2 regions of the Geodermatophilus sp. URMC 60 genome follow, and region 1 is predicted to be linked to the other one. Evidence: riboswitches for the same ligand, from Rfam matches in the RefSeq annotation. Region 1 holds a riboswitch; the other holds the start of a gene.

Evidence for each region. Region 1 has a riboswitch for cyclic di-AMP ahead of ACWIX3_RS16310 (hypothetical protein). Riboswitches for the same ligand answer to the same signal wherever they lie in the genome.
Region 2: it holds a riboswitch for cyclic di-AMP, as region 1 does, so the genes downstream of both, ACWIX3_RS12885 (peptidoglycan DD-metalloendopeptidase family protein) here and ACWIX3_RS16310 (hypothetical protein) in region 1, are expected to answer to the same signal.

Annotation. Positions count from the first base shown of each region.
Region 1 is NZ_CP199958.1:3,436,842-3,442,128, reverse strand. It holds gene ACWIX3_RS16325 (sigma-70 family RNA polymerase sigma factor) at 1-311, shown strand, start outside; gene ACWIX3_RS16320 (GlsB/YeaQ/YmgE family stress response membrane protein) at 696-968, opposite strand; gene ACWIX3_RS16315 (polysaccharide deacetylase family protein) at 1,577-2,200, opposite strand; gene ACWIX3_RS16310 (hypothetical protein) at 2,495-2,992, opposite strand; cyclic di-AMP (ydaO/yuaA leader) riboswitch at 2,994-3,176, opposite strand; gene ACWIX3_RS16305 (rhamnulokinase) at 3,313-4,791, opposite strand; gene ACWIX3_RS16300 (bifunctional aldolase/short-chain dehydrogenase) at 4,868-5,287, opposite strand, start outside.
Region 2 is NZ_CP199958.1:2,692,352-2,697,638, reverse strand. It holds gene ACWIX3_RS12895 (diguanylate cyclase) at 372-1,481, opposite strand; gene ACWIX3_RS12890 (maleylpyruvate isomerase family mycothiol-dependent enzyme) at 1,604-2,512, shown strand; gene ACWIX3_RS12885 (peptidoglycan DD-metalloendopeptidase family protein) at 2,591-3,787, opposite strand; cyclic di-AMP (ydaO/yuaA leader) riboswitch at 3,816-3,937, opposite strand; gene pstS (phosphate ABC transporter substrate-binding protein PstS) at 4,467-5,287, shown strand, end outside.

The DNA of each region.
Region 1 (5,287 bases):
ACGACGTCGCCGCCCGGATGGGCGCCGACGCGCAGGTGTCGGGGGCGACGGCGGTCGCCCGGTTCCTCTCCGGCCGGGCGCGGGCCGCGCGGCTCGTGCTCGTCGACGGCGTACCGGGCGCGGTGTGGTCGCTGAGGGGGACGCCGCAGGTGGTCTTCGCCTTCACCGTCGAGGACGGCGTCGTGACCGCGATCGACCTGCTCGCCGACCCGCAGACCCTGGCGGGCCTGGACCTGCAGCCCCTCAGGCAGCGGGAGCCGGGCCACCGCGCGCGGACGGCGGACGCTGGCGCCCCGCACGACCACGGGTGACACGACCGTCGCCACGGTCCGCGCCCCGTCGAGGACGGGGAACGCGGGGACGAGTCGGGCCGGTACGGGCACGACACCGCCCGCCGGACGTCGCACCTCCGCCAGGCCGGTCGCCGGCGCGCTCGGTGTCAGCGCCGCGGCCTGGGGCGAGGACGGCACCGCGACACCGACGGGCAACTCGTCGCGGTGGGCGGCAGGTCGGCCCGCCCGTCGAGCGGCGCGCTCCCGCCGGTGGTCGGCCCGACCGGCCACCGGCCGGTCCTGGGGACCGTCGTCCCGGCGCGCTGGTGCCCGGGACCGACCGAGCGTCCTCCGCTCGGTCGGTCCCGGGCACCACCGGACCCAGGCGGGAGCGCTCGCTCGGCGAGCGAGTGCGTCAGCGCGTCAGAGGGATCGGGCGCCGCGGCGACCGGTGACGGCGACGTAGACGCCGAGCACGATGACGGCCCCGATGATGGAGCCGATCCATCCGGCCGTCCCCAGCTCGAAGCCCCGGCCACTGATCAGTCCGCCGAGGAGGTTGCCGACGAACGAGCCGATGACGCCCAGCACGATGGTGGCGAGGATGCTCAGGTTCTGCTTGCCGGGGATGACGGCACGGGCGATCAGCCCGGCCACGAGCCCGATGACCAGCAGGACGATGATGTTCCAGATCACGATCTCTCCTCGGGTGACACGGTCGGTCCCCGGGTCCGCGGTCGCGGCCCGGAGGCAGTGGGTGCGGCCCGGTGGGGCCGCGCTGGATCCGACGGTCGGACGCCGACGTCGTGGCGGTGCCCGAGCCAGTCGCCCGGCACGAGCGGACGACGACGACGTCATGCCCGGCGAGACCCCGGTTTTCACACCCGAACGAGTGATCTTCCGACGGGCGTCCATCCCGCGCCGCTGCGGGAGCCGGCCGGTGTGCTGGAACGACGCCCGAGACGGGGCGGACCCGCACCGGGCGTGACGGCCACGCGATCGTGGACGGCGGGCACGTCGACGACCGGCTGGTCGACGTCACCGGCGCCGACTCCGGCGCCGCCACGGTAAGCGCGTCCCTCACGACCTGTCGTACGCGGAGGTCCACCGATCGGCACCGTGACCGGTGCCGCCGGGGAGCGCGGTGCCGCGCTGCTGGCGACGCCGCGGCCCGTCGACGCCCTCGAGCGGTCTGCGGCGCCCGTGGCCAGGGCCGAGGCGCCCACCGCGAGGACCGTTGCTCCGGCGACCCCGCACCGCGCCTCCCGCAGGAGGCCGACTCCGGGACCCGGTTCGCCCGGACGTCACTGCGTGCAGTAGCCCCTCGCGGCCAGCCCGTCCAGGATCATGGGGAGGGCTGCGGGGGTGTTGTGCCCGGTGCCGTCGTGCAGGAGCACGATGCCCCCCGGCCGCACGCCCTGCAGCACCCGGTCCCGGATCGTCGTCGCCGGTGGATCCGCCCAGTCGCGGGGGTCTACGGTCCACAGCACCACCGAGTCCAGCCCGACGTCCCGGGCCGCTGCCTCCACGACGGGGTTCGTGGCCCCGTACGGCGGGCGCCACTCGCTGGGGAGCCGACCCGTGGCCTGCTCGATGACCTCGTTGGTGCGCCGGAGCTGGGACGCCACCTGCGCCCGGTCCAGCGTGGTGAGCTCCGGGTGGCTCCACGAGTGGTTCCCGATCCGGTGTCCCTCCGTGCTTGCACGACGCACGATGTCGGGTCGGGCCGCGGTCATCTCCCCGGTGACGAAGAACGTCGCCTCCGCTCCCCGGTCCGCCAGCGTGTCCAGGATGTCGGGTGTGGCGGTTCCGTGGGGCCCGTCGTCGAAGGTGAGCCGGACGTGGCCGGCTGCACACTGCTGCGGTGCCGACGCCGCCTGAGCCGGCGGAGCGAGCACCACCAGCAGCAACGCCGCGATGACGGGCATGATCCGGCGCTGCGGACCCGGTCTCAGGTCCGGGCGCGCCGGTGCGCGATCCCCGCTCATCCTGCGACCGCCGCTCGCCCTCGGCCGCGTCCCGGTGCACCTGCGCCGACTCCGGCAGGGAGAGGCCTGCGACCGGGGCTGGGGAGACCCTCCGGGAGTCGGGCTCGGCCCACCGCGCCGGCAGGGTGGGCCAGATGGGTCCGCCGTGGTGGGAGCACGCCGATCCGGCCGGCGTACCCCCACCACGGGTTCCGGATCAGGGGCACGGTGACGTGCCCCCTCCGGTGACCTGGGTCAACTGAGCCGGCCGACCGCGGCCCGGGCCGCGGCGAGGTGGTTCCGGTACGAGCCGTTGGTGTAGGCCACCCACGGCTTGAAGTTGGTGCCCTTGGCGGAGATCCGATAGGCGGCGTTGGCGTTGCACTGGGCGTCGTAGGCACAGGACCGGGAGACCGAGGGGTGCCAGCAGCTGTTGATCTGCCAGAGACCACGGTCCACCGAGCCGCTCGGACAGCCCTTCGTCGGGCCGTTGGCGTTCTGCGCGTCCGGACGACAGGACGACTCCCCCATGCCCACCGCGATCGCGGTGACGAGCCGGTCACCGCTGAAGCCGGCCCGCGAGGCGACCGTCGCGCACAGATCTGCAGGTGCTGCGCCGGCCGAGGCGTCGGGGGCCGCCATCGCCGGAGCCGGTATCGCGAGGGCGATGAGCGCCAGGACCCCCACGATGCTCAGACGGACGGGTCGCACCGGTCGGACGAGCCGGCGCATGCCGAGGACGTGCTCGTTCATGAGATCCTCCGGGCGCGCCTGCGGGATGAGCTGTCGGGTTCGGGCGGGAGGACTGCCCGGCCGTGGCGGTCACGGCTTCACCCCGAGGGCCGCTGACGCGGCCCGGAGGTCTGCGATCTCCCGTTCCTGCCTCGGGTGTGTCGAGGTCGGTCGGGCCAGCGGCAGGATTCGGCGTGCTGCCAGACCGTCCCGCGAATGCGAGCGACCCGACCGTAGGTTGTGATGTGCGTCACAGCAAACGGAACGCGGAGAAACCGGCGATGGCCGCGCCACCGCTGCTCCTCCCGGGACGCCGGCCGCTCGCCTCCCGCCCCGGCGGGTCACCTCCCGGGACCGACACGCTCCTCCGCGACGTCCCACGTGGCGCCCGAGCCGGGCGTCGGCAGGTACAGCCGGGCGTCCTGGGTGTTCCGCAGCAGCGCCCGCAGCTCGGGCAACCCGCCCGACAGCACTCCCAGCCCGCGGGCCTGCACCAGGACGTTGCCCAGGGCGGCGGCCTCGACCGGGCCGGCCAGGACCGGCAGCCCGCAGGCGTCGGCGGTGAGCTGGCACAGCAGGGTGTTGCGCGCTCCCCCGCCGACGAGGTGCACGACCTCGACGTCCCGGCCGGAGAGCTCCACCGCCCGCCGCACCGTGCGCCGGTAGGCCAGGGCCAGGCTGTCGAGGATGCAGCGCACCGTCTCCGCCTGGCTCTGCGGCGGGGTCTGCCCGCCCTCGACGCAGGCCGCGGCGATCCGCGCCGGCATGTCGCCGGGCGGCAGGAAGCGCGGGTCGTCGGGGTCGACGAGCGCGGTGAAGGAAGGCACCTGCGCGGCCGCGGCCAGCAGATCGGGCAGGTCGGCCGGCAGCCCGTGCGCCGCCCAGGTGCGCTGCGACTCCTGCAGCAGCCACAGGCCCATGACGTTGCGCAGGTAGCGCACCGTGCCGTCGACGCCGAGCTCGTTGGTGAACCCGGCGACCCGGCTGGCCTCGGTGAGCACCGGCTTCTCCAGCTCGACGCCGACCAGCGACCAGGTGCCGCAGGAGACGTAGGCGAACCGCTCGGTCGCCGCCGGGACGCCGACCACCGCCGACGCCGTGTCGTGCGAGCCGACCGCGACCACCGGCACCGGTCCGGCCAGGCCCGTCTCGGCCAGGACGGCGCCGGTCAGCTCCCCCAGCCGCTCCCCCGGCTGCCGCAGCGAGGGGAACAGGTCGCGGTCGAGCCCGAGCCGGTCGGCCAGTTCCCACGACCACTCCCGGGTGGTCGCGTCGAGCAGCCCGGTGGTGGAGGCGTTGGTGACCTCGGCCCCGACCGCTCCGGCGAGCCAGTACGCCAGCAGGTCGGGGACCAGCAGCGCCGTCCGGGCCGCGGCGAACTGCGCCGTCCCCCGCGCCGCGACCAGCTGGAACACCGTGTTGAACGGCAGGTGCTGCAGGCCGCTGACGCGGTAGAGCTCCTCGGGCGGGACGACGGCGTGGACCGCCGGCACCGCGGTCGCGTGCCGGGAGTCCCGGTAGTGCACCGGGTTGCCCAGCAGCGCGCCGTCGGCGTCGAGCAGGCCGACGTCGACCGCCCAGCTGTCGATCCCGATCCCCTGGACCGGTCCGGCCTCCCGGCCGGCGGCGCGCAGCCCGTCGAGGACGCCGGCGTACAGGCCCAGGACGTCCCAGTGCAGCGTGCCGCCGACCCGCACCGGCCGGTTGGGGAACCGGTGCACCTCGGTGAGGTGGAGCCGGTCCGGGCCGATCCGCGCGGCCATCACCCGGCCGCTCGAGGCGCCCAGGTCGACGGCCGCCAGGGTCAGCTCCGTGCCCACGACCGGGCTCCGACCCCGTTCCGCTCCTCGCTCGCCGGCGCTCGCCGCCATGCCCGCTGGGCCGTCGTCCTCGCGGTCATCGCAGGAACGCCGCCGCCACGCCGGAGTCGACGGGGACGTGCAGCCCCGTCGTCCGGGTGAGCTCGCCACCGGTCAGCGCGAAGACGGCGTCGGCGACGTGCTCGGGCAGCACCTCGCGCTTGAGCAGGGTGCGCTGGGCGTAGAACTGGCCCAGCTCCTCCTCCGGGACCCCGTAGACCGCGGCGCGCTTCGCACCCCAGCCGCCGGCGAAGATGCCCGACCCGCGGACGACGCCGTCGGGGTTGATGCCGTTGACCCGGATCTGGTGCGGGCCGAGCTCGGCGGCCAGCAGGCGCACCTGGTGCGCCTGGTCTGCCTTGGTCGCGGAGTACGCGATGTTGCTCGGGCCGGCGAACACCGAGTTCTTGCTGGAGATGTACACGATGTCGCCGCCCATCCCCTGCTCGATCATGAT
Region 2 (5,287 bases), 740 kb from region 1:
CACCTCCATCGACTCGATCGGTCTCGTCTTCCCCAACGGACGATCGATTCGGTGACAGGCTGTGTTTGGCGATCTCGGACCAGGGGTCCTGGTGACAGTGTGCACGATGGTCACCCGATCGCGCCAGTGCGGGCGGGACAGTTGGGACCGATGTGACGGGACGGTCTCGCCCTCCGGCCCTACGTGCTGGTCAGCGGCGGTACCGGACGATCGGACCCACTGGCGGCGGATCCACCGCCACCCCACACACCGTCCACAGGATCTCCCCCGCGGGTCCACAGACGGTGACCCTACGAACGGACCCGTACCGGAAAACGCTCACGCAGCGTAGCCGCGGTCCGTGGACGGGACCCGTTTCGCCAGGCCGGAGGTCAGGTGGCGAGCACGGTCACCCGGTCGCCGCCGGCACCCTTGGCCCGGTACATGGCCTGGTCGGCACGGCTGAGCACCTCGTCCCCCTCGTCGCCGGGGCGGACCTCGGTGACGCCGACGCTCGCGGTGACGCCGGTGTCGGCCCCGGCGCGGGCCACGGCCTCGCGCAGCCGGACGGCCAGGGCCTCGCTCCCGCCCGCGTCGGCCTGCGCGAGGACGGCGAACTCGTCACCTCCCAGCCGGGCCACCGTGTCGGTCCCCCGCACCACGCCGCTCATCGCGACGGCGACCGCCCGAAGGACGGCGTCCCCGGCGGCGTGGCCGCTGCGGTCGTTGACCCCCTTGAACCCGTCGAGGTCGACCAGGCAGACCACCCAGCCGGCACCGGCGGCCGCCGCGCGGTCCAGCCGGTCGAGGAAGGCGCGGCGGTTGAGGCACCCGGTCAGCGGGTCGGTGGCGGCGAGCACCTCGGAGGTGCGCAGCAGCAGCTGCTGCCGCTCGTAGGACTCCCACTGGTTGGCCGAGGCCATCGCGCACAGCCCGACGTAGGTGGCCATGACGGCCCCGATGAAGGACGCCGCGGTGTCCAGGTCGCTGCCGGCGACGCAGACCAGGTAGGCCCCGGTCATGACCGCACCCATCGCGAGGACGCCCCACGGCGGGTAGGCCACCGCCAGGAAGCCGAGGGTGATGAACAGCAGTGCGAACAGCGGGCTGGCCGCTCCGCCGTCCACCCGGGAGCCGACGGTGACCAGGCCGGTGACCGCGAGGCTCCAGCCGTAGAACAGCAGGCTGCCGCGGCGGTCGCGCACCATCGCGGCCACCGGGAGCAGGAGCAGCAGCGGCCCGGCGAGGATCGCGATGCCGGCGAGGGCGAGGAGCACGACGGTGCGCGTGACGGTGCCCGGGGTCAGGAGCGTGTAACCGACCACCGCCAGGGCGGACGCCTCGGTGAGCCAGACGCCCAGCCGCACGTGGCGGACCCAGTAGGCGGCGCGGTCGTCGTCGTCGGCCAGCTGGCGGTACAGCGCGGCGCGGAGCGCGGTCCAGCGGCCGCTCCGCACGTCGTCGCGGCGGGAGCGGCGGTCCGCCACCGGCCTCTCGTCCATGGACGCACCATCGACGTGGACCGACTCCACCTTGACCACCCTCACCCCGCCGAGGGGGCCGACCCGAGCGCGGCGAGACCCACGCCACGCCTGCCGCCGTCGTCCCGGGGTAGGAGGCGGCCATGGCGCTGACCGGGGACACCCAGCACCGGGGCATGGCCGACGCCGGCCGCGACACCGTCGGGCCGATGGTGCTCGGCGCGTGGGACGCCTTCCTCGAGCAGGCGGCGGCCGTCGACCTCGAGCGGCCGACCCGGCTGCCCGGGTGGCGCGCGCACGAGGTCTGCGTGCACCTGGGCTGCTGGGACGACCACGCCGCCCTGCCCGACCTCATCGCCTCGGCGCGGGCCGGAGGGGCGGGGACACCTCCGGACGTCGACGCGACGAACGCGCGGGTGACCGCCGCGCACCGGGACGCCTCCCGGGAGGAGGTGCTGGCCGCGCTGTGCCGCAACCGGGAGGCCACCGCGCGCTACCTGGCGGAGGAGCCTGCGGAGCTCGACACCGCACCGGCGGTCGCCGTCGTCGGCCGGCTGCCGCTGCTCAGCGTGGTCCTCGGGCAGGCCTACGAGCTGGCGGTGCACGGCCTGGACCTGGTGCCCTGCGGGGCGGCCCCTCCCCCGCCCGCGGTGCTGCAGTCCGGGCTGGCCGCGCTGGCCGACGTGACCGGCGCGCTGGCGGCCCGCGAGGGGGTCAGCGGCGGGGCGACGCTGGCGACGCCGGAGGGCGGCTGGGCCTTCGCCGCCGACGACTCCGGCTGGACGGTGCGCCGGATCCCCGCGGGCGACGTCCGCGGCACCGCGGTGGAGGCGCCGGCGGACCTGCTCCTGGAGGCCGCCTCGGGCCGGGTGAACCCGGTCGCCGCGCTGGCCCGGCGCAGGCTGCGGGTGCACGAGCTGGGCGGCCTGATGGCCCTGGCGCCGATCGTGCAGTCGGCGCCGGGCATCCCCGGCGGCCCCATCCTGGCGCTGGCGGCACAGACCCTCGGCGGCGTGGGCGGGCTGCTGGGCCGGCTGCGCGGACGGCGCTGACGGAGGATGCCCGGGCCCGCACCAGGCCCCGTCCAGAGGCCGGCCGCGAGCTCCTCCGGGAGGAGGACGGGTCCTTCTTCAGCAGGCGCCCAGCGAGATGCCGTGCGCCTTGAGCCACGGCATCGGGTTGACCCGGCTGGCGTAGAGCCCGCCCTGGTGCACCTCGAAGTGCAGGTGCGGCCCGGTGGACTGGCCCTTGTTCCCGACGTCGGCGATGTGGTCCCCGGCCTGCACGACCTGGCCGGCGCCGACGAAGAACTGGTTGACGTGCCCGTAGAGGGTGATCTGCCCGTCGCCGTGCTGCACGTAGACGGCCTGGCCGAAGCCGCTGGCCGGGCCGGCCTGCAGGACGACGCCGTCCTCGGGCACGTAGATCGGGGTGCCGATGGGCGCGGCGATGTCGACGCCTTGGTGCATGGTCCCCCAGCGCGGGCCGTAGCAGGAGGTCAGCCGCCCGGCCGTCGGCATGCCGGAGACGTCGGCCGAGCTGGCCAGCGCCTGGCGGGCGCTCCAGGCGGCGCCGGGGTCCGCGGCACCCTGCGAGGCGAGCAGCCGCTCGCCGGCCAGACGGAGCTCCTCGTCGAGGCGGGCCTTCTCCGCCGCGCGGGCGTCGTAGTCGGCCTGCGCCCGGGCGAGGTGCTCGTTGGCGGCGCGCTCGGCCTCGTCGGCCTTGCGGGCGAGCTCGCCGAGCTGGGCGACGGCGGCCTTGGCGGCGCGGTCGGCCTCCTCGACGCGCGCCTGGACGGTGAGGAACTCCTGCAGCTGGTCGGCGCGGTGGTCGCCGAGCTGCTCCATGGTGGCGGCCTGCTGCAGCAGCTCGGTGGGGCTCTGCGCGTCGAGCAGCAGCTCGAGGTCGCCGTAGCGGTCGTCGGCGCCCATGTAGGCCTCGCGGCCGAGCTCGGCGATGTCCTCCTCGGCCTGGGCGACGTCGGCCTGGGCGGCAGCGAGCTCGGCGGCGGTCCGCTCGGCCTCGGCCTGGCCGTGGGCGAGCTGGGCGCGGGCGACGAGGGCGGTGTCGGCGGCGGCCTCGGCCTCGACGGTCATCCGCTGGAGCTGCTCCTCGGCGGCCCTGACCTGCTCCTCGATGGCGGCGACCTGCTCCTCGAGCGAGGCCTGCCCCGGGGCGGCGGGCGCGGCACCGGCGACGACGGGGGTGCCGGCCAGCAGCCCGGCCACGGCGGCGGCGACGACGACGGCCCGGCGCGGGGAGCGCAAGCGGCTGCGGGGTGAGGTGGCGCAGCGGACCACGGCGTTCAGGCGGTGCAGGGTCGCCAAGGCGACGGTTCTCCCATCCTCGCGACCGCCTACCGAGTTAGCTGACGGGTTCGGGCCGGACGGCGCCCTACCTGCCTGCGCAGCACCTGCGCAGGCAGGACTCACCCCAGGAGTTCGGTGGGTCCCCGGTCCGCCTCGGTCCCGGATCGGGACGCCGGCGGTTCGGCGGGGCCGTGCCGAGGCCCTCGGTTCCCGAGGAGCTGAGCCCGGCAGGGCCGTCGGAGAAGCTACACGGATCCCGGGCTCTGGTCACGATCGAGTAACGGACCGAGGGTGCCGCTCGCCGTGCGGGCACCGTCTTCACTACGCGGCGTCAGCACCCGAGCGCGGAGCAGTGACCGCTGGTGCAGCCGTGACTCGCGAGACGACCAGCAGGAACACCAAGATGCTGCGGATTCCCGGCCGGACGGGCTCTGACACCCCGTGTTCGCTGTGATGCCGCGCACGAATTGATCCGATCGGGGGCCTGTGGACGCCGTCCGAGCGTCGTCCACAGGCCCCGGCGCCGGACGCGGAACCCGTGTAGCGGCACCTGCGGGTGCCGATCGTCAGGGGCCGGGGGCGACGCCCAGGGCGTATCCGACGGGCTCGTGCGAGGCTGGCGGTCCGCCAGGCACGCCCTAGGGTCGTGCCAGGACGCCCGGCGCGGAGCGCGGGGCCGGATGGCGGGAGGACACGGGTGTCGGCCCGGAGGAAGGTCGCCGCTGCCGTCGGGGTCGCCGCGGTGGCCGGCGCGGCGGTGGCGCTGTCGCAGTACGTGCCCCCGAACGAACGCGGCCAGGGCGCCGTGGCCACCGGGGACCTCAGCGGCGCCCTCGTGGGCGCCGGGGCGAGCAGCCAGCAGGCAGCGATGCAGGGCTGGACCGCCGGGTACTCGGCCGTGCAGCCGGGCGTGACCGTGGACTACGACCCCGTCGGCTCCGGCGGCGGCCGCGAGCAGTTCACCGCCGGTGGCATCGACTTCGCCGGTTCCGACGCTCCGCTCGACGAGGAGGAGCTCGTCACTGCACGCGAGCGCTGCGGCGGAGAGGTGTTCGAGCTGCCGAACTACATCTCGCCGATCGCGGTGGTGCACAACGTCCCAGGGGTCGCGGATCTCGCCCTCTCCTCCGCGACGCTGGCCGGGGTCTTCGCCCGGCAGATCACGACCTGGGGCGACCCCGCGATCGCCGCGGACAACCCCGGCGTCGCGCTGCCCGCCCTGCCGATCACCCCGGTCAACCGGTCCGACGAGTCGGGGACGACGGAGAACTTCACCGAGTACCTGGCCGCCGCAGCCGGCGACGCCTGGCCGTTCGAGCCGGACGGCGAGTGGCCGGTGCAGGGCGGCGAGTCCGCCCAGGGCAACTCCGGCGTGGTGGCCGCCGTAGCCAGCGGCGCGGGGACCGTCGGCTACGCCGACCTCTCCCAGGCCGGCGACCTCGGCGTGGCACGCATCGGCGTCGGCGAGGACTTCGTCGCGCCGACCCCGGAGGCCGCGGCGGCCGTCGTCGAGCGGTC